2 regions of the Arcicella sp. GW822-FHT02H01 genome follow, and region 1 is predicted to be linked to the other one. Evidence: riboswitches for the same ligand, from Rfam matches in the RefSeq annotation. Region 1 holds a riboswitch; the other holds the start of a gene.
What was found. Region 1 has a riboswitch for thiamine pyrophosphate ahead of AC1RNE_RS10715 (TonB-dependent receptor). Riboswitches for the same ligand answer to the same signal wherever they lie in the genome.
Positions count from the first base shown of each region.

Region 2: linked by a shared signal. The riboswitch ahead of thiS (sulfur carrier protein ThiS) and the one ahead of AC1RNE_RS10715 (TonB-dependent receptor) in region 1 are both predicted to bind thiamine pyrophosphate.

Region 1 covers NZ_JBXANT010000001.1:2,488,613-2,500,383, forward strand. The annotation lists gene AC1RNE_RS10685 (stage II sporulation protein M) at 1-436, shown strand, start outside; gene AC1RNE_RS10690 (hypothetical protein) at 408-1,412, shown strand; gene AC1RNE_RS10695 (DUF4129 domain-containing protein) at 1,483-2,112, shown strand; gene AC1RNE_RS10700 (hypothetical protein) at 2,145-2,702, shown strand; gene AC1RNE_RS10705 (DUF4350 domain-containing protein) at 2,708-3,961, shown strand; gene AC1RNE_RS10710 (AAA family ATPase) at 4,175-5,152, shown strand; TPP riboswitch at 5,395-5,491, shown strand; gene AC1RNE_RS10715 (TonB-dependent receptor) at 5,669-8,074, shown strand; gene AC1RNE_RS10720 (DMT family transporter) at 8,169-8,612, opposite strand; gene AC1RNE_RS10725 (NCS2 family permease) at 8,728-10,029, shown strand; gene AC1RNE_RS10730 (5'-methylthioadenosine/adenosylhomocysteine nucleosidase) at 10,136-10,921, shown strand; gene AC1RNE_RS10735 (sensor histidine kinase) at 11,122-11,771, shown strand, end outside.
Region 2 covers NZ_JBXANT010000001.1:110,964-122,734, reverse strand. The annotation lists gene AC1RNE_RS00500 (AGE family epimerase/isomerase) at 198-1,388, shown strand; gene moeB (molybdopterin-synthase adenylyltransferase MoeB) at 1,680-2,732, opposite strand; gene thiH (2-iminoacetate synthase ThiH) at 2,890-4,014, opposite strand; gene AC1RNE_RS00485 (thiazole synthase) at 4,236-5,003, opposite strand; gene AC1RNE_RS00480 (thiamine phosphate synthase) at 4,984-5,637, opposite strand; gene AC1RNE_RS00475 (hydroxymethylpyrimidine/phosphomethylpyrimidine kinase) at 5,634-6,389, opposite strand; gene AC1RNE_RS00470 (thiamine phosphate synthase) at 6,390-6,980, opposite strand; gene thiC (phosphomethylpyrimidine synthase ThiC) at 7,105-8,961, opposite strand; gene thiS (sulfur carrier protein ThiS) at 8,998-9,201, opposite strand; TPP riboswitch at 9,449-9,546, opposite strand; gene AC1RNE_RS00455 (AraC family transcriptional regulator) at 9,842-10,714, shown strand; gene AC1RNE_RS00450 (pirin family protein) at 10,922-11,771, shown strand, end outside.

The sequences.
Region 1 (11,771 bases):
GATAGGTACTGGTTATTTTTTAGTTTTTAATGGTATTATGGTGGGCGTATTCCAGTATTTCTGTTATCAACATGGTTTTTTAGAAACTTCTTTATTAACTATTTGGCTTCATGGTACACTCGAAATTTCCTCAATTGTTATTGCAGGCTGTGCGGGCTTAGTAATGGGCAATAGCCTTCTTTTTCCCAGAACTTTTACCCGACTTGCATCCTTCAAAAAAGGTGCTAGACAGGGCTTAAAAATTATTATTGGCTTAGTACCATTATTCATCATAGCAGGATTTATCGAAAGCTTTCTTACCCGCAAACATCTTTCGCTGATACCAAGTTTGATGATTATTTTGCCTTCTGCTTTGTTTATTATCTGGTATTTTGTAGTTTACCCTATACAATTAAATCGAGTTAAAAATGGAAAAAACACCCAAAATAATCTTTGAACAGGAACGAGATTTTAGTGATAAAATAAATGCAACTTTTAATTTTATTACTGCCAATTTCAAAACACTATTTTTGTCTTTATTATACCTTACGGGCCCACTAGTATTGATTGGAGGTATTTTTGGTGGGCTTGTTCAAATAGCAGCACTAGAAGTAGGAAACGTTGGTCAGGGTTCTAAAAACAGTTCTCCAGCAGAGCTATTCGGAGAAATAATGGGTAGAAATACAGCTTACCTGTTTTCTGCAAACTATTTCCTTTCATTGGTCTTTTTATTTTTTGCAAGCGTTATGGTCGCTAGTACTGTATATGCTTTTATTATTGAATACATCTATTCTGATGAACCCAAGACAATTACCATAGAAATGGTTTGGGCACGTGTAAAAACTTTGTACCTCACTATTCTATCAAGTATTCTAAGTGTAACACTGGCATTAGCTGGTGTGTTATTAGTATTTGGCTTTTTTATTAGCCTTATTGTTTCAGGAGCAGGTTCTGGTATTTCTGCTAATTTAGCCATGTTTCTGGCTGGTTTATTGGCGTTGCTTACCATTATTTATTTAGGGATTATTTTTATTCTAAATACTTCAATCGTAGCATTTGAAGATATCAGCGTTTGGGATGCTTTTGGTAGAGCCAACTATTTGATTCAGCAAAAATGGTGGTCGACGTTTGGTTTAATAATGGTTTTTGCCATTATCAATTATTTTCTTTCTTTAGTATTTTCGGCTCCCTCTGTCATCGTTACTATCATGAAGGTATTGAAAATTGGTGGTGGAGCCTCGGAAAACATTCCCTTAATTATTACAAGTATTATTGCTACCATTGGTAGAGTACTGGTTTCATCTTTAACGTATGTGGCACTTGCTTTTCAATATTTTAATTTGGTAGAACGTAAAGATGGCACATCGCTAAAATCACAGATTTCAGCCATTGGTCAGAAGAAAACTTTTGAAAATGAAGATGAAGAATATTAGATTGTATTATCACATTTGTATAAATTTAATATTGCTTTCAGCGTATACTTCCTTTCATAGCCTGGCTGTCGTGGTTGATTCTTCAAAAGTAATCGTCAGAAAGCCACAAGAAAGCCAGATAAATGCTTTCAGAAAACTAAAAGATTACCAATATGGTACTGAGCAAGTAAACTATGTAGAAACTTGGTGGAGGCGTTTGTTGCGTCAGTTCTTTGAATGGCTTTCAGGAAGTTTATCTGGTGTGGGGAATCCTTATTTTTGGAAAGGACTTGCCTATTTCTTTATAGCGTCGGTAGTGGTTTTTGTTATTTTAAAACTCATTGGTGTTAATTTTGATGGACTTTTCAGCAAGAAATCTAAGTATGATATTCCCTATGAAACCATCGAAGAAAATATTCATCAAATAAATTTTAACGACGCCATTACTGATGCGGTCGCACAGAAAAATTATCGCCTTGCCGTACGACTATACTATTTAAAGGCCTTGAAAGAACTAAGTGATGCAGGATTGATTCATTGGCAAATCAATAAAACTAATCAATCTTACGTTTATGAATTACAATCATCAAAATTAAAAGCTAGCTTCAATCAGGTAACACGTCAATTTGAGTACACTTGGTATGGAGATTTCCCGATTGATGAAGAACATTTTGTTGAAATTCGAGAGGATTTTTTAAACTTTAGTAATCAAATTATTTAATACAGTTAAGTATCTAAATCGTTCATAAAAACATGAAATATTTCAGTTCAATTACGCTCTTGTCCGTTTTGGCATTAATGGCTTTGTCGTCATTCAAGCCTCTATCACACACTTCAAAAATGTATGATAACGAAGACGATTATGACACCCTAGATTACTATACAATGAGTGTAGGGGGTATTAAATTAGGGGCTAATTATGGCGTAATTTTAGATAAATTGGGCTCGCCAGATTCAGTAAAAAAAGAAGAAACCCAAGACGCACAACTTTCAAATCATTTTGAAGAATATTTTTATGGCAAAGATGTCTTTTTTGTCATGGACGAAACACTAAGTGGTTTTGAATTAAAAACGCCTAAGTTTAAAATTGATAATCTGTCTGATTTGAAAGTAGGTGATAATATGGCGAAAGTAAAAAAACGCTTTCCGAAATCATATAAACTTAGAGATGTGGATAACTCTGTAGAAGATTGGATAACTACTATCAGTATAAGGTTTGGCACAACGGATTCTTTCTTGGAAATAATGGTTCAAAACGATAAAATTATTAGTCTGACCACCATCACCGACGATGGTAGCGATTCAGAATAGTACGTATGAAAAAACATCGTTTTTACCTCTTAATTCTTTCTCTAACTATACTGGGATTCGTTTTGGTAGAAATCTACACGCCAAAACCTATCGATTGGACTCAGACTTATTCGAGTAAAGATAAAATTCCTTATGGTTGCGAGTTATTGTATAAATTACTACCAGAAGTATTCAGGAATCAAAAGATTTCTGATGGTAGAGTACCTATTTATGCAAAGGGAGTTACTACTATAAAAAACACAAAGAGCAATTATATTTATGTGTATCAGTATTTTAGGGTAGATTCTATCAATCGTAAAAAACTGTTAGACTATGTTCATCAAGGGAATAATGCCTTTATTGCTGCGGAGGATTTTTATGGATTAAACGATACGCTACATTTTGAAACTACTTATAACCAAACATTTACCAAAGATTCTGTTACTATTAATTTAGTAAATCCTCAGCTTAAAGCTCCCAAAGCCTTTCGTTATCATTATCAATCTGTAAGTGCCTATTTTGAGTTGAAGTACAAGAAAGATAGTTTAACAAAACTTGTCACTACCAATGCTATTATCTTAGGAAAAAATCACACTGGTGAGGCTAATTTCATTAAAATTCCTTTTGGGAAAGGCTCATTTTATTTGAGCACTGTGCCTAAAGCTTTTTCTAATTTTTATCTTTTAAAAGCCAATAATGCTGATTATGCCTTTAAGGCGCTATCCTATTTACCCGAACAACAAGTTTACTGGGATGAATATGTAAACATTATAGGTTTTGGCAAAAACAATAGAAGTATTTTAAAATCAAAATATGCTAAAGGTGAAGACGATATTGATGCTTCTCCATTCAAATTTATTGCTAGTCAGCCTGCACTAAAATGGGCTTATTATATTACATTGGTTTCGTTATTAATTTATTTGATTTTTGAAGGTAAACGCCGTCAACGAATTATTCCTATCATCGAAATACCTAAAAATACTTCGTTGAGTTTTGTAGAAACTATTGGTGCTTTGTATTATAATCAAAAAGACCATAAGGCAATTTCAGATAAGAAAATAGCTTATTTATTGGCCTATATCAGACATAAATTTCATTTAAAAACTACAATTTTAGATCAGGAGTTTAAAGACGATTTAAGTCGTAAGACTAATTTACCCATTGCCGAAATTAACGACCTTTTCGATTATGTAGCAACTATACAAAGTAGCGAACACGTACAAGAAAAAGATTTGGTTGACTTTAATAAACACATTGAAGCATTTTATAAGAACACGTAAGATAGTTGTGAGTTAGTGAATTGTGATTTAGTGATTGATTTTGGTTGTGAATTGTGAGTTAGTGAGTTAAAAGAAATGATAACTCATTAATCGAATAATCAAACCATGAAAACTCACTTAATAATAAATTCAATAAATCATAACTCACTCATTCACAATTCACTAATTAAAAATTAATCACTAACTCACTAATTCACTCAATCACAACTATATATGGAATTTGAATCAAGAATAGACCTTAGCGATTTACAAGAAGCAGTAGCCAATATCAGAGCAGAAATCGGGAAAATTATCATCGGTCAGCAAAATACTATTGATTTATTGTTGACTGCCATCTTTGCTGATGGTCATGTTTTGTTAGAGGGCGTTCCTGGTGTAGCGAAAACACTTACTGCTAAATTGTTGGCAAAAACCATCTCTACAGATTTTAGTCGTATTCAATTTACGCCTGATATGATGCCTTCGGATGTATTAGGAACAGCTATTTTTAATCCTAAAACAGCTGAATTTGATTTCAAAAAAGGTCCTATTTTTTCAAATATTATCTTGATTGATGAAATAAATCGCTCCCCTGCTAAAACTCAGGCGGCTTTGTTTGAGGTAATGGAAGAACGACAAATTACGAACTCGGGTACTACTTATCCGATGTCTTTTCCGTTCTTAGTGATGGCTACCCAAAACCCTATTGAGCAAGAAGGAACTTATCGTTTACCTGAGGCACAATTAGACCGTTTTCTCTTTAAAATCATCATCAATTATCCCTCTTATCAAGAAGAAATACAGATTCTCCAAGGTAATCATACTCGTTCCAGTGCGGCATCCAGCAATCCTGTTGAGCTAATTGATAGCATTTTGACGCCTGCTCAATTAACAGCTTTACGCGAAAAAGTACGACAATCCATTGTTGATATTAAAATTTTAGAATACATCGCCAAGATTATTCATGAAACCCGCAATTCGAAATTCATCTATTTGGGCGCTTCACCACGGGCATCTGTGGCCTTATTAAATGCTTCAAAAGCCTTGGCAGCTATCAGAGGTAGAGACTTTGTAACGCCAGAAGATGTGCAGGAGCTTACCCCTGCGGTACTTCGTCACAGAATTATTCTCACTCCAGAAAAAGAGATGGAAGGCTCAACACCAGAAGACATAATTGCTCAAATTCTTCAAAAAATCGAAGTACCAAGATGATTAGTTGTGATTGAGTGAATTGTGAATGAGTGATTTTTAAATTTGTATGTGAATATTTTCCATTTTTAAAGCTTGAGGGTGAGCAACCTATGCCCTCAAGCCTCAAAATCCCAAAGCTCCACAAACAAAAGTCTTGACTCTTGTGTCTTATATCTAAAAATCCTAAAGTCTTAAAGTCCTTCAAAAAATTATATATCCTCCAAAAGTACAATTTATCAATTTTCGTTATACCTTTGTTCCACAATCACAAAAAGGGGTGCCTTAATATAACGGGCTGAGATTATACCCACTGAACCTGATGCGGGTAATTCCGTCGAAGGGATTTTGTAAATTTGGTTTTGCGTTTAGGTTACGTGAACAGATTTAAAATCAATCAATTACATAGGGTTTCACATTGTTAAATCTAACGGGATTTGACTCCTTTGCCTGTTGTTAATCTTTTCAAAGATGAAAAACTTAACGATTACTTCAAGAAATCTGTTTGTTCAAACAGGTGTTCTCAATCAGTTAGTTGCCATGATTCGCCTATCGGTAAATCAGAAAAATAATATTATAAGCTATTTAACATTGATTGCTTTAGTATTTTTCCTCTCTATTCAATCGTATGCTCAGTACACTATTTCTGGTAAAATTGTTGATGCTGATGGCAACAAACCTTTGGCTGGTGCCAATATTACGTTAGTAAATGCCGTAAGAGGTACACAAAGCAATGTGCAGGGATTATACCTCCTCAAAAATGTAAAAAAAGGTACTTATACGTTGAGAATTAGTTTTGTTGGTTACGAGAAAAATGTACAAGTAATTGATTTACAAAAAGATGCTTCTTTCGATTTTGTCTTACATAAATCTACTTTTGTGGCAGATGAAGTAGTCGTAAGTGCTACCCGTGCTAATGCCAAATCTGCTATCGCATTCACGGATGTTTCTAAAGAAGATATTCAGAAACAGAATCTTGGACAAGACATTCCTCAGTTACTAAACTTTACGCCTTCGTTGGTTTCTACCTCAGATGCTGGTGCAGGTGTGGGTTATACAGGCGTAAGAATTAGAGGGACTGATGCTACCAGAATCAATGTAACCATCAATGGTATTCCGTTGAATGATGCTGAATCGCAAGGTACTTTTTGGGTTAATACCCCTGACTTGGCTAGCTCGGTTAGTTCTATCCAGATTCAACGTGGTGTAGGTACTTCCACCAATGGGGCTGGTGCTTTTGGGGCTTCGATTAATGTTTCTACTAACGAATTCAGAAAACAGGCTTATGCCGAAATCAACTCTGCTTATGGCTCATTCAATACTTTAAAAAATACTCTTTTGGTAGGTTCGGGTTTAGTGAATGATAAATTCACCTTTGATGCTCGTCTATCAAAAGTAACTTCAGATGGCTACATCGACCGTGCTTCTTCTGACTTAAAGTCGTTTTACCTTTCTGGTGCTTATTTTGGCAAAAAATCTTTTGTTCGTTTGAATGTATTTTCTGGCAAAGAAAAAACTTATCAAGCTTGGGAAGGTGTTCCTGAAGCTACTCTAGCAACCAATCGTACTTTCAATTTGTATACGTATCCTAACCAAACGGATAACTATCAGCAAGACCATTATCAATTGCTTTCTTCTCATAGTTTATCAAATGCTTGGACTTTCAACTTGAATTTCCATTATACGTATGGACGTGGATATTATGAGCAATTCAAAGAGCAAGATAAGCTTTCAAAATATGGTTTGCCTAATGTAGTATTCGGTGCAACAACTATTACTAAGACAGATTTGGTGCGTCGTAAATGGTTGGATAATGATTTTTATGGTACTACATTCTCTTTTGATTATCAAGGAAGTAAAAAGCTAACGGCCAATTTTGGAGGTGCATTGAACGAATATGATGGTAGAAATTATGGCGAAATTATCTGGGCTCAATATGCTTCTACTTCAAAAATAGGCGACCGCTATTATGATGGAAATTCTAAAAAAGTAGATTTCAACGTATATGCAAAAGCATTCTATCAGTTCACCGAGAAATTAAACGCTTTTGCTGATTTACAACTCAGAACAATCAATTATGAGATTAAAGGAACAGATGACAACCTGTTGAATATTGGGCAGAAAGTAGATTATCAATTCTTTAATCCTAAAGTTGGTTTAAGTTACCAAGTATCACCAAGCACTTCTGCGTATGCTTCTTATAGTGTTGGCAACAAAGAACCTAGTCGCTCAGACTTTGTGGATAACGTAGGCAAAACGCCTAAATCAGAAAAACTGAATGATTTTGAGTTGGGTTATAAAACTCAGAGAGGAAAAACGGCTTTTGCAGTGAACGGTTACTTTATGAACTATAATAACCAATTGGTATTGACAGGTAAACTGAATGATGTTGGTAGTGCAATTCGTGTGAATGTACCAGAAAGCTATCGTTTAGGGATAGAAATAGAAGGAGGCGTACAATTCAATAGTTCGTTGAAAATCAATGCCAATGCGACTTTCTCAGAAAACAAAATCAAAAACTTTACAGAGTCAATCTATAATTACGATACAGAATCAGAAACGCTTTTACCTACTTTGAGTAAAACAAATATTGCTTTTTCACCTAATGTAATCGTAGGTTCGCAAATATTATATACCCCTGTGAAGGGTTTAGAATTAGGCTTATTGTCTAAATATGTAGGAAAACAATATTTGGATAATACCTCTAACGAAAACCGTAAATTGAATGCCTATTTCACCAATGATATTCGTGCTATTTATACTATCAAAGGAAAGACATTAAGAGAAGTAAGTTTTAGTTTCTTGGTAAACAATCTTTTCAATACCCTTTATGAATCTAATGGTTATACGTATAGCTATATTGCTGAAGGAGTATCTTATACTGAAAACTTCTATTATCCACAAGCTGGTACTAATGTAATGGCTGGTGTAAGTCTGAAATTCTAAGCATTCGGTCAAAATCTCATTCATAGGCTATTTTTTAGTACATATTTGTATTAAAAAATAGCCTATTTATTTGTCTATAAATTTAAATACACCGCTAAAATTTACGAATTAAGATTACGCCAATTATCAAGAAAAATGCACCGATAATCCTGCCCAATGATATTTCTCTGACGGGGGCATCTAGCCAACCAAAATGGTCTAATAAAAGCGAAACAGTCATTTGTCCTGCTACAATTAAGCCAAAGGTTAGTGCTACACCCAAGCGTGGCATCAACACGATAACGGTACTGATATAAAACGCCCCTAAAATTCCTGCCAACCAAACATACCAAGGAGCATTTTTAAATTGACTAAATTGTGACAAAGGAATACGCGTAACAATAGCATATACAGTAAGGGCTATCAATCCCGTAGCAAAAGACAACAAGGCGGCTAGTACTGGATTGCCGACCAATCTTGCCATTTTAGCATTCAAACCTGCTTGTGTAGGGAAAACGGCTCCGCATAAAAAAGCTAAAAATATTAAAAAGTATTGCATTGGATAAATGGTTTATAAAGTATTCTTCCCACAAAAGTATAATATAAAGCCCGAAGGTTCATTCTTATTGTCTTTCTGGTGAACAATCCTTATTTTTAGACAAAAACCTTATTTTATGTCTCCGACAACTAAAAAAACTGAAATACTTGCTGGTATAAGTTCCTTTTTGGCTACAATGTATATTATCATTGTCAATCCCTCAATTCTTTCGCAGGCAGGAATGCCCTTTGATGCAGTATTGACAGCTACAGTTTTACTTTCATTTTTCTGTAGTTTGATGATGGGGCTTTATGCTAAAAACCCTATCGTTGTGGCCCCGGGCATGGGTATGAATGCCTTCTTTACGTTTACGGCAGTAAAGGGCATGGGAATTTCCTATCAAGTAGCGTTGGGTGCGGTGTTTTGGGCGGGAGTTTTCTTTTTGATTCTATCGATATTCAATTTGCGTACTTATATCGTAAAGGCTATTCCTAAACCCCTTCGTTTTGCTATTTCGGCAGGTATAGGGTTGTTTATTAGTCTCATCGGTTTTGAAAATGCTCATTTTATCATTGCCAATCCTGTTACGTTGATAAGTATTGCTAGTTTTCATAATCCAATCATCATCACTTTTCTCTTTGGGTTATTACTAACAGCTATCTTGATAGTACGGGATGTAAAAGGAGCTATTATCATAGGCATCGTTATCACTACTTTACTGGCTATTCCAATTGGTAGAATGTGGGGTGATGCATCAGCCATTAACTTCGGACAAAAGACTTTAGTCAATTGGAATGGCTTGATAGCCACTCCAGACTTTAGCTTAATCTTTCAGCTAGATATCATCCATTCTTTCAAATTTGCCTTATTTCCTATCATTTTTGCTTTTGTCTTTACTGATATGTTTGATAGCCTTTCTACTTTTGTGGGCTTGGCAGAGGCTGCCTATCTGTACGACGAAAATGGGGAGCCACGTAATATCAAACAATCGTTGCTGACAGACGCAGTGGCTACTTTATTAGCAGGAATCTTAGGAACAAGTCCCGGAACAGCTTATATAGAATCGGCAGTGGGAATAGAACAAGGTGGACGAAGGGGTTTAACAGCTATTACGGCAGGTATTTTGTTTTTGCCTTTTATGTTTTTGTCGCCTTTATTATCAGTAATTCCTGCTATTGCTACGGCTCCTGCCTTGATAGTAGTAGGCGTATTTATGATGAAGCCCATTACCAAAATCAATTGGGCTAAAATGGATGATGCCATCCCTGCATTTTTGGCTTTGGTCTTAATCCCTTTTTCTTATTCTATCACACAAGGCATTATCTGGGGATTTTTGTCTTGGACAATCATCAAGGTATTCGCTGGCAAACCAAAGGAAGTATCGCCTGCTCTTTGGGTGATAGATGGTTTTGCTGTTTTGTCTTTAATTATTTCTTGAAGTGATTAGTAATTGGTTATTAGTGATTAGACATCTACCATACATAGTTAAAAGTCTAATTGCGAACCCAACCCTAATTACTATTCACCAATCACTTAATCAACAAATGAAAAAAATACTTATCCTACTTTTATTTAGTTTACAAATTCAGGCTCAAAAGCCATTAACGGCTATTTTGGGTGCATTTAGTCAAGAGGTGAAATTATTGGAAGATTCGCTGAGCAACAAAAAAGAAGTAAACCTAAAAGGTATTCGTTTTCTAACGGGCGAGCTTCGTGGGCGTTCTGTGGTAGTTGCTTTAACTGGTGTTGGCAAAGTAAATGCTGCCATGACTACCAGTATTTTATTGATGAACTGGAATCCTGCGCAGTTGATTTTCACGGGTATTGCAGGGGGTATCCATCCAGACTTGCTACCGGGTGATATCGTCATTGCGAAATCTACTTTTGAACATGATTATGGAAAAATTGATTCTACAGGATTTACCCTTCGTCCTACCCGAAACCCTGCCTATGTAGAAATGAACCCTATTTATTTCCCTGCTGATGAAATATTGCTAAAAAAAGCTCAGGGTATTTCAAAGAAAACACCTTATAGGATTGTAGGAACCAGAAATCTTAACGTGATGACGGGCATTATTGCTACAGGTGATGTTTTTGTAAATTCCAATCAGAAAGTCGATGAATTGCGGGTAAAATATGGTGCTGATGCTACAGAAATGGAAGGCGCGGCAGTGGCACAAGTATGTTTTCAACAAAAAATTCCTTGTTTGGTGATTAGAAGTATTAGCGATAATGCCAATTCAAAGGCTCATTTAGATATGAAAACCTTTGAATATGTAGCGGCTTATAACTCTGCAAGCTTGGTATTGGGCATCTTGGGGGATTTATAGAAAAAATAGCTACTCAGTAGCACGAGTTTTCAACTCGTCGCTCAATTGTTAATGATTGTTAAGTAAAAAACTAATGTTATAGCAAAATACGTTGTCGTTATTAGACTTCTTATTGGATTTGATGACTAAAAGACTTAATGACTAAAGGATTACTATCTTTTGTCTTTTAGTCATTAAATCATTGCCTAAAGCTACTACCCATGAATGCAAAAACACTCAGAATATTTGTTGCTTTATCTATCCTGCTTTTAGGAGGAGTAATTGTTGTGCAATATTATTGGTTTAATCAAGCCTACAATATCCAAGACCGTGATTTTGACCAACGAACAACGGCCGCTTTGAGAGTAGTTTGCAAAAGAATATTAGCATTTAACAAAAACCCTAACAACAAAATCATTGACCCTGTAGAGCGAGTTACTTCAAACTACTATACTGTTCAGGTAAACGACACCATCAATCACATGATTTTGGAGGAGTTTTTAAAACAGGAGTTTGCGCATAATGATATTCGCATCAACTTTGAATTTGGCATTTACGACTGTTTGAAGGATAATATCAGATATACGTCTTTTGTATGTCATTCCGAAAACTGCGACCGTTCAGATTCTACCAGTTCTTATCATTTTCCCGATTTAGATATTCATAATTATTATTTCGGAGTTCATTTCCCTGATAAAAAATTATTTCTTTTAAGCGATTTAGACAATTGGTTTGTTTCGTCAGCTATTTTACTAGTAGTAATGGCCTTTTTTGTATATGCCTTGATGCTGATTTTTAAGCAAAAAAGACTTTCTGAAATTCAGAACGACTTTATTAATAACATGACGCATGAATTCAAAACGCCAATATC
Region 2 (11,771 bases), 2.4 Mb from region 1:
TGAAAGTATTGTATTTTTGAATTGATTTTTTCAAAATTTGCGAAGCATAGCATCGCTACGTTGAGTAAATTTTGGGACAAGCTATTCTGAAAGACTTAGTTTAACCCGAAAGGGAAAGTTTAAACAGCTTCAATATTAAGTCGTCATGAAGGATTCGTTCTTCATGACATTTTTTATTCACATGAAATTCCATGCAAATGAACAACGAAACATACCAAAAGGAAGTAAATCAGGAAATAGAAAATATTTTAGATTATTGGCTTAATAATACTATTGATGATGAATTTGGTGGTTTTTATGGACAAATTGACGAAAATGATGAAGTAGTAGCCAATACCGAAAAAGGTTCTGTATTGAATGCTCGTATTTTATGGACTTTCTCAGCAGCGTATCGTCATAATCCTCGGCCAACGTATTTATCAACTGCCACAAGGGCTTATGAATATTTGAGACATTATTTTAGCGATAAAACCTTTGGCGGTGTATATTGGTCGGTGGATTATAAAGGAAATCCGCTGAATACACGTAAACAAATTTACGGACAGGCTTTTGTAATTTATGGACTGAGTGAATACTACAAAGTCACTCAACATCAAGAAGTACTTGATTGGGCGATAGCACTATTTAATATCATAGAAACCCATAGTTTTGACAAAATATATGGTGGTTATTTAGAAGCATTGGCTCAGGACTGGCAACCTATTGAAGATTTAAAATTGAGCCAAAAAGATGCTAATGAGAAAAAATCAATGAATACTCATTTACATATTATGGAGGCTTATGCAAATTTATTAAAGGTTTGGGACAATAATTTGCTTAAAAACCAGTTAAAAGCACTGATTGAAGTATTTATCCAGTATATCGTTGATACGAAGACGGGTCATCAATATTTATTTCATGATGATGACTGGACGGTGAAATCTCACATCATTTCTTATGGACATGATATTGAAGCTTCTTGGCTTTTGTATGAGGCAACCGAAGTGCTTGGTGACGAAAATTTATTGAATGAAGTACACAAAATTTCCCTCAAAATTACTGATGCAGTAGGAAAAGGATTGCAAGCAGATGGAGGCTTAGCTTATGAGTCTGAAGGAGAGCATCATGATACTGATAAACACTGGTGGGTACAGGCAGAAGCGATGGTTGGTTATTTGAATGCCTTTCAATTATCTAAAAATCCGAAATATCTTCAACAATCTATCAAAAGCTGGGAGTTTATAAAAGCGTATTTAATTACGCCGAAAGGGGAATGGTATTGGGGTGTAGCAGGTGAACAAAATAAACCAATGCCTTATCAAGACAAAGCTGGTTTTTGGAAATGTCCCTATCATAATGTTCGAGCTTGCTTAGAAGTTTATGATAGACTTCAAAAAATAAGTAATTAAAAAATAAGTATCTTTACAAGATTTTTGAAACTTGTAAGATAAAGAACTAGATAATTTCTTCGGAAATTTTAAGAATATTTAAAAAATAAAAATGGTTAATGTTTAAAGTCGATACTATTTTAGTTTCGGCTTTTTTGTTTTTCTTATAACCTAAAAACATCGATTTATAAGTCAATGTTTGTTTGTTCGCAGAATAACTCATTTCGTTGTTGAAATTTAGCATATTTATTTCTTGTATTCAAATTATTCTGAAAAAAATAATGATAATATATTATAATTTTTTCTATTGTATCAGATTCCTCCTCTTAGGTTCAAAAATGTTCCCTCAATGCTGACTGATTTTAATAATTCTATGGCTTTAGCACTTCTTAGTCCTGTCTGACAACAGAAAATAATCGTTTTTTCTAAATTTATTTCATCAATGCTTTCTAATAAAGCATCTAAGGGAATATTTATTCCACCAATATTATCTCTTTCAAATTCATGTGGATTTCTTACATCAATCAATTGAAAATCTCGTTGTTCCTCAATCCATTTTTCTAATGTTGGAATATCAATTACATTACTATTTTCAACGGGAAAATCACCACATAAAATTTGATAATCGACCAACTCTTTGATATGTTTATTCTCAGGAATGGCCTTGAATTTAATGATTTGAGAACGCATCGTAAGCATATCAAACATTAATAATTTACCCGACAATACCTCCCCTGCCCCTGTAATCATTTTAATCACTTCAGTTGCTTGTATCGTTCCGATAATGCCTGCTAATGTGCCTATTACGCCTATTTCAGCACAATTAGGTACACTTCCAGCGGTGGGTGGTTCAGCATATAAACAACGATAGGTAGGCCCATCTTGAAAATTGAACACAGATACTTGACCTTCAAACTTAAAGATTGAGCCAGATACAAATGGTTTATTCAATATCACAGCAGCATCATTGACTAAATAGCGTGTGGCAAAATTATCTGACCCATCTACCATAATATCATACTTCTCAAAGAGTTCAAGGGCATTGTTTGCACTGAGGTTAACTGGAAAAATTTGAATATTAACGTTGGGATTAATCGCCATTAAACGTTCTTTGGCTACTTCTACTTTCTTTTTGTCGATATCGGCAGTAGTATACAATATTTGCCTTTGAAGATTAGACATTGAAACCACGTCAGCATCAACAATTCCAATATTTCCTACCCCTGCTGCCACTAAATATTGTAAAATTGGGCACCCCAAGCCTCCAGCCCCAATGACCAATACTTTGGCATCATTGAGTTGTTGCTGTCCTGCTAACCCAATTTCTGGTAAAATTATCTGACGATTATAACGCTGAAAATCCATGTTTTTATTTAAATATTGAGTGATTGAGTGATTGAGTGATTGAGTGATTGAGTGATTGAGTGATTGAGTGATTGAGTGATTGGAAGTACGATTTACATTAAATGAGTTCCCCAAAAATCATTTATTTTTTATTTAAAATTAATCACTCAATCACAAATCACTCATTCACTAAATGTAAAGCAGTATCCCAATCTTTCCAAACAGGCTCATATCCTTGTTGCTCAATCATTTTAGCAATTACAGCTGGGCTCCTTTCATCACTAATTTCAAATTGCTCTAACGACTCTGGTTCAACAACGTATCCCCCTGGATTAGTCTTTGACCCAGCACTCATCGCAGTGATACCCAATTTAATAATGTTATTTCTAAAAATTTCGTTCTCTCGTGTCGAAATTGAAAGTTCTACTTCTTCTTTAAAAATTCTATAGGCACAAATTAATTGCACCAACTCAGCATCAGACATCACGACTTTTGGTTCAAGTCCACCCGAAAAAGGTCGTAACCGTGGGAAAGAAATAGAATATTTCGTTTGCCAATATTGTTTTTCAAGGTAATCAAGGTGTAATGCCGTAAAGAAAGAATCTGTACGCCAATCTTCTAATCCTATTAATACCCCCAATCCCATTTTATGAATACCCGCTTTGCCCAAACGGTCGGGTGTTTGTATTCGGTATTCAAAATTAGATTTTTTCCCTTTAGGATGATGTATTTTATAGTCTTCTTGATGATAAGTTTCTTGATAAACCAATACTGTATTGAGCCCTTCGGCGATTAGCTCCGTATAATCTGTTTCATCCAGAGGCTGTACTTCCATTGAAATATGCGAGAAATTCGGTCGAATTAATTTGATGACATTTTTCAAATAGCTCACTCCTACCGTTTGATTTGCTTCGCCTGTTACCAACAACACATGTTCATAATTCATCGCTTTTAGCACCGCCACTTCTGCTAGAATCTCTTTGTCTGTCAAGGTTTTACGTTTGATTTTATTATCAAAACTAAATCCACAGTAGGTACAAATATTTTGACATTCGTTAGAAAGATACAATGGAACATACATTTGGATAGTTTTACCAAAGCGTTTTTGGGTCAATTGCTGACTAACTCGAGCCATTGATTCTAAAAAAGGCATGGCAGCAGGAGAAATCAAAGCCTTGAAATCTTCTAAAGTTCTGCGAGAAGTATTTAAAGCTCGACGCACATCATCAGCCGTTTTAGCAAGAATACTCTGCTGAACCTCAGCCCACTGATATTGCTGAAAAAGATGTTGAAAGGAATGCATATCTAGTTAGTGAGTTAGTGAATTGTGATTGATTGATTGAGTGAGTGAGTAAGTGAGTGAGTGAGTGAGTGAGTGAGTGAGTGAGTGAGTGAGTGAGTGAGTGGAAAGGCGATTCACACTGAATGAGTTCCCAAAAATTAATTTATTTTTTATTTAAAATTAATCACTCATTCACAACTCACTCATTCACAATTAAAACAAATCACTAACTTACTCATTCACTAACTAATTTGAAGAAACCCAGTTAAAGGACTACTGGCTACTGCATTATTTGTTTTAGGGGCGAGTCTGGCTTCGTATGCCATTCTTCCCGCTTCCACTGCCATTTTAAAAGCCCTTGCCATCATTACAGGGTTTTCCGAAACCGCAATTGCCGTGTTCACCAATACTGCATCAGCCCCAATCTCCATTGCTTTTGCCGCATCCGACGGCGAACCAATACCAGCATCTACGACTACTGGCACGTTACTTTGCTCAATAATAATTTCCAAAAAATCAATCGTTTTCAAACCCTTGTTAGTGCCAATCGGAGAGCCTAAAGGCATCACTGCCGCTACACCTACTTCCTCCAAACGCTTGCATAACACAGGGTCTGCGTGAATGTAGGGCAACACTACAAATCCGAGCTTCACCAATTCTTCCGCCGCTTTCAAGGTTTCAATAGCATCGGGTAAAAGGTATTTAGGGTCGGGATGTATCTCTAGTTTTAACCAATTGGTTTCTAGGGCTTCTCTAGCTAATTGTGCTACAAAAACAGCCTCTTTAGCATTTCTAACGCCAGAAGTATTGGGTAATAAATTAAACTGTGGATTATGTAAATAGCCCAAAATATCATCTGATTGCTTCGCTAAATGCACTCTTTTCAAAGCAACCGTTACTAATTCTGAACCAGATTCTAATAGACTTTCTTCCATCAAAGTCAGTGATGAGAATTTCCCAGTACCTGTAAAAAGTCGGGACGAAAATTCTTTATTCGCAATTGTTAACATATAGCTGTGCTGTTAAAACCTTCATAAAATTGTTTGTTACTGCTGATGGATTATCAGCCAAATTAATCACAGAAGAAACCGCAATGCCATGCAAGCCTGCTAAAAGAATCTCTTCCACATCTGCCAGTAGTACACCACCAATTCCCACAATGGGTAAATGAAGTCCCGAGGCTTTGCATGATGCCAAAAGACTTTGATATTTTTCTAAACCCAAAATCGGACTTAGGTTCTTTTTAGTTTTAGTAAATCTAAAGGGACCTAAGCCAATATAATTCACCTTCGCCTGATGCAAAAAAGCGAGGTCTTCAAAAGTATTGGCTGTTCCTCCAATGATAAAGTCCTCTCCTAAAATTTCTCTGGCTACTATCGGTGAAGCATCTGTTTTGCCTAAATGCACACCATCAGCTTGTATTTCTTTCGCTATTTGAACGTTGTCGTTGATAATCAAAGTAGCACCAAAAGCTTTACACACCTCCTGAGTTTGTAAAGCCGTCTGCTTCCAAGCCTCAAAATCTTGATTTTTTACCCTAAGTTGCACCCAATCGGCACTGCCCTCACAAGCTAAACGAGCTTGTTCCCAATGCGAAACATGAGGTAAATCTTGGGTTATATAATGTAATTTAGAAATCGTCATGATTGAAAATGATAACCCAATAAACTTGGGTTACTTTTTAAAAATTGATTCATATAATGTTTGGCATTTTCACATGCTTCTTCAAGGCTTAATGCTTTTGAAAGATTAGCAGTAATTGCCGAAGAAAGCACACAGCCAGAACCGTGTTTTTCACCATTAGGAATCCTTTCAGCAATAAAAGAAAATGTTTTGGTTCCTGTAAACAGGATATCCTTACAGATTTCATTGTCAGAGTGCCCTCCTTTTAAATAAACATTACAAAACTTGCTCAGTCTAAAGGCTTTTTGCTCAACTGAAGACTCCCCTGCTACCAATTTTTGAAGCTCTGGCAAGTTGGGAGTGATGAGATAAATCTTTTTAAGAATTTTTTCTAATAGTATTTGATTGATATCTTCATGAAAATTAAACCCTGCACTGGCTTTCAAGATAGGATCCCAAACAATTTTTATGGCTGGATTCCACAATAACAAAGTATCAATAATTTCATCTAAATCTTTCAAACTTTGTACTAAGCCAATCTTAACAAAATCGATAGGATATTTATCAAAAAGTAATTTTCCTTGATGAACAATTTGCTGATTATCAAGCCAACTAACGCCTTCAAAATGATTATCATGTTGAAAAGTAATAGCAGCGCAAATGCCTAATCCGTACACTTGATGTTGTTCAAATGTTTTAATATCAGCCAAAATACCTGCCCCAGCACTTGGATCAAGTCCTGCGATACTCAGCACAAAAGGTCTATTATTCATTTAATTTTCTGCTTGAAAATATTTCTCCCACACCGACCCCATCAATACATATCCCTGAAATCCAATCCTTTCTAAAAACTCCCTATTTTCTTCTCTAATACCTCCCAATGCATATACAGGCGTGTTACTTTTCCGAACATGAAAGTAAAACTGTAATTCGTCCATGGTAAAAACACCTACATAATCAGTCTTAGAAATACTTTTGAGAATCGGACTTAAAAAAACGTAATCAGCCTTGAAACTCAAATTTTCGATGGCATTCAATGTATGCAATGAACAGCTTACAGATAGTCTATGCTTGCGTAACATTTTTACTGAGTTGAACAAAGTTGCATCATCTATGCTTTGTCTGAATGTTTCTGTAAAATGCACTCCCTTCACATTATATTTATTAATTAACTCATAATGCGAATGCAATACAATCTTACGATAAAATTTCGGTTGAATGCGTCTCAAAAAATCTTCATATTCCTTCAAAGACTTTTCTGGTTTTCTAAGGTGAAAAATCAATGACTCATCCATCAACAATTGTTCGATAATGGATATTTCACCGTCAAAATCAGTGGGGTTGGAAAGAATTACTTTTTGCATTTTTTGGAGTGATTGGTAATTAGTAATTAGTGACTAGTAAATAGAGCTATAAATTCCTACAATAAACACTATTTTTTTACATTTTCAAAAACTAATTACTAATCACCAATTACTAATCACTTAATTATATGTACACCTCTGCTCCTTGTTCTACAAAGATTTTCGCTCTTTCTTGCATACCTTTTGCCAAAGCCTCTTGTTCTTCAACGCCCATATTATCAGCATAATCACGTACTTCTTGGGTAATTTTCATCGAACAGAAGTTAGGACCACACATCGAACAGAAATGGGCAATTTTAGCTCCTTCTGCTGGTAGCGTTTCATCATGATACTCACGAGCCGTATCTGGGTCAAGGGATAAGTTGAATTGGTCTTCCCAACGGAATTCAAAGCGTGCTTTGCTCAAAGCATTATCCCTTATTTGTGCCCCATAATGCCCTTTGGCAAGGTCGGCAGCATGGGCAGCAATCTTATACGTAATCACCCCTACTTTCACATCTTCTTTATTGGGTAAGCCTAAATGCTCTTTGGGTGTTACATAACACAACATAGCACAACCAAACCAGCCAATCATAGCCGCTCCGATGCCAGAAGTAATATGGTCGTAAGCAGGTGCAATATCTGTGGTTAATGGCCCAAGCGTATAGAAAGGTGCTTCATGACATTCTTTCAATTGCTTGTCCATATTTTCTTTAATCAAGTGCATCGGCACGTGACCGGGGCCTTCAATAATCGTTTGGACATCGTGTTTCCAAGCAATTTTGGTTAATTCTCCCAGTGTCTCCAATTCTGCAAATTGTGCGACATCGTTAGCATCAGCAATACTTCCCGGACGAAGACCATCACCTAAAGAAAACGCTACATCATAAGCCTTCATGATTTCACAAATCTCTTCAAAATGCGTATAAAGAAAGTTTTCTTTATGATGTGCTAAACACCATTTTGCCATGATACTCCCTCCACGCGATACAATGCCTGTTACTCTTTTCGCCGTCATCGGAACATACCTCAACAATACGCCAGCATGAATCGTAAAATAGTCAACGCCTTGTTCAGCTTGTTCTATGAGGGTATCCTTAAAAATTTCCCAAGTCAAATCTTCTGCCTTTCCCCCTACCTTTTCAAGGGCTTGGTAAATGGGTACAGTTCCAATTGGAACAGGTGAGTTTCTAATAATCCACTCACGGGTTTCATGAATGTTTTTACCTGTAGATAAATCCATGATGGTATCAGCACCCCAGCGACAAGCCCAAACGGTTTTTTCTACCTCTTCTTCGATATTCGATGATACAGCAGAATTACCAATATTCGCATTTATTTTCACTAAGAAATTACGCCCAAGAATCATTGGCTCGCTTTCTGGGTGGTTGATGTTATTAGGAATCACAGCCCTACCCATGGCTACTTCTGAACGCACAAACTCAGGAGTAATCAATCCTTTTTGAGTATTTGCTCCAAAACTATGTCCTTCGTGCTGATGCCCAATCGTGTTAAGTTCCTGTATTTTCTGATTCTCACGAATGGCAATATATTCCATTTCTGGCGTGATAATGCCTTTTTTGGCATAATGCAATTGAGATACGTTTTGTCCAGTTTTTGCTCTCAATGGCTTTTTAAGGTATTCAAACCGCAATGCATCAAGGGCAGAATTGGCTAAACGTTCTAATCCATAGTTTGAGGTAATGGAAGGGAGTTCCTCTACATCTCCCCGCTCTAAAATCCATGATTGTCTCAGTCTTGGCAAGCCTTTTCTTACATCAATGTCAACGTTAGGGTCTGTAAATGGCCCACTAGTATCATATACCGTTACGGGTGCATTGGCAGAAATTACTTTGCCATTTACGAGGGTATCCGACAAGCTAATTTCACGCATTGCTACTTTAATATCATGAATTTCCCCTTGTACATATACTTTTTTGGAAGCTGGAAAGGGCGCTCTGCTGATTGTTTCAGCATGAGGAGTTTTTTCTATTTTCTTCATGTTTTTCATAAGCTTTTGAAATACAACGCCAAATTTTCAACCGCCTTGAGTAGCCCGAATCAGCATCAATTGGTCATTACTTTTAAGTTTGATGCTTCCCCATTTATCACGAGGAATTACTTCTTCGTTAATAGCAATAGCCAAGCCCCGCATTTCGATAATGCCTTGCTGATTGAGCACCTCGATTAAAGGAGGGTTTTCAGGAAATTCAAAGATTTGGTCGTTAATAAAGACAGTCATTCCATGTATTTATTTAAAATAAAAACAAATGGACTTTAGCGAAAACCAAGGAGAAATTAAAGCGTGTATGAGTGAGCTTCGGGAGTAAATCTTTATAGCGTTAGTTGTACACCTAATCATCCACAAAAAATTATAACCCATCAAAAAATCAGAATGAAAAAATCAATCTATCGTTTTTTAAGCTAACCAAGAAAAGCAGTGAAATTTTGAAAACGATGCTTGAATCTGTACACCGAATCTGAAAAGAAAATTCTGCCTTACTTTTTCCTACGCAGCAATTACGCCGTTCAGGTTTTGAGGGTATAATCTCAGCCCGTTATATTTAAGGCACCCCTAAAGTTTGAGACAAATGTAAAGTATAAAAATTGAATTTGTAAAATTTTATTTTGTTTTTTTTCAAATCTATCTAAAGCATGACTTATTTAAGGAGGACAATTTTTATAATACAAATTCCACTTTCTAGGTTTTGCATAACCCTCATATTTTCCTAAAAACAAAGGGAAAACCCTTAATTATTCTACATTTCCGCAAAATTTGTTGCATTTTCCGCAAAAAATTGCAAATTTACAGGATAACCATCATCTATGCTTATAATACTTTAATTGCAAAAGCTATTGATTTTTCAACCCATATTATCCAAATGTCTAAAATTTATCGTGAAATCACCCCGCTTACTTCTAATGACTGTTTTATGGTTTTTGCCAGAACAAAAAGTAAGTTTGACTTCCCTTTACATTACCATGAAGAATTTGAGCTAAACTTTATCGAAAATGCAGATGGTGCAAAAAGAGTAGTTGGCGATAATATCGAAATAATTTCAAGTTATGAATTAGTTTTGGTGGGTTCCAACGTACCCCATGGCTGGTTTTCACATGAATCTATTTCTGAAAATATTAATGAAATTACCATTCAATTTCACCGAGATTTATTTGATGAAAAATTCTTAAAAAGGAATCAAATGAGCTTTATACGTTCTATGCTAGAACGTTCAGCAAGAGGCATTTCTTTTTCTCAGGAAACGATACAAGCAATTAAACCTCGTCTGATAGGTCTTGCTCAAACCAATGGTTTTTGTTCAGTCATGGAATTGATGTCTATCCTACACGACTTGTCAGTTTCCAGAAACATGAAAACGCTAACGACCCTGACTTTTGCCAATGAAAATGCCACTTATGATAGTCGTAGAATTGAAAAAGCTTTTGTTTATATGAGGAATAATTATGACAAAGAAATTTCATTGGAAGATATTGCTAAGATTGTCAACATGACGGTTGTGAGCTTTAGCAGATTCATTAAAAAGCGAACTGGTAAAACCTTTATTGATAGCTTAAATGATATTCGGTTAGGACACGCTTCACGCTTGCTTATCGATACCCGACAGTCTATTGCAGAAGTTTCCTTTAAATGTGGCTACAATAATCTTTCTTATTTTAATAGAATTTTCAAGAAAAAACATGGATGTACACCCAAAGAGTTCAGAGAAAACTATTCTGGGACTAGGACATTCGTCTAACACCCTCAGTTCCTTTGTATTAAAATGCCAACAAGGGAACTGAGCAGCTAAAATCTATTAACAAGTTTTAACACTTCTCTTCTTATCATTTCCTTCCTGTCTTAATTTTATTAAAAAAAGCATAACTCTTTTAATTAATATCACGTTAATTGAAAAGTGAAGCTATTTTCTAAGCATTAATTTCCCCAATACCAAAAAAGATTTTCCATGAGAAGCATTAAAAAAATTCATCAAGCAGCATATCGTCCTATTGCCGATTTAATTACTTACTCGCCTTTGCCTACTAGCACTTTAGCACAAGTAGACCCATTTATTTTCTTGAATCATCATGGGTTTCAACAGTATCCTGCTAATAACAGAGGTTTACCGTTTGGTCCACATCCACACAGAGGGATGGAGACAGTAACATTTATCCTCGCTGGGGATATAATGCACAAAGATTCAAGTGGTCATGAAAGTATCATCAATAGCGGAGGCGTACAATGGATGACGGCTGGTAGTGGCTTAATTCACGCAGAAGTATCCTCAGAGGCATTCAAGAAACAAGGTGGCGATTTAGAAATTTTGCAGTTATGGTTAAACTTACCCGCTAAATTAAAAATGACTAGCCCTTTCTATTTAGGCTTGCAAGAAGACGAAATTCCGACAATACGGTTGGATGATGACAAAGTAATCGTAAAATTAATTTCGGGTAAATGGGGAGAAAATAAAGGTGCTTTTGAATCAAAAACAGATGTTTTTTTAAGCACTATTACTTTCAAAGTATCTGCTGAATTAACTATCAATATTGCCAAAGAAAGAAACATATTCTTTTACTTAATAAAAGGTGCGCTTACAGTAAATGGACAACCAATTAAAGCGAGACAATTGGTAGAATTCATGAATGATGAGACAGGTGTTCAAATCGTAGCTGACACCGATTCAGTATTATTACTTGGTCATGCCGTTCCTTTTAATGAACCGATGGTTGCCCAAGGTCCATTTGTCATGAATACCGAAGAGGAAATCTATCAAGCCTATACAGATTACCAACAAGGGAAGTTTGGTACTTGGCAAT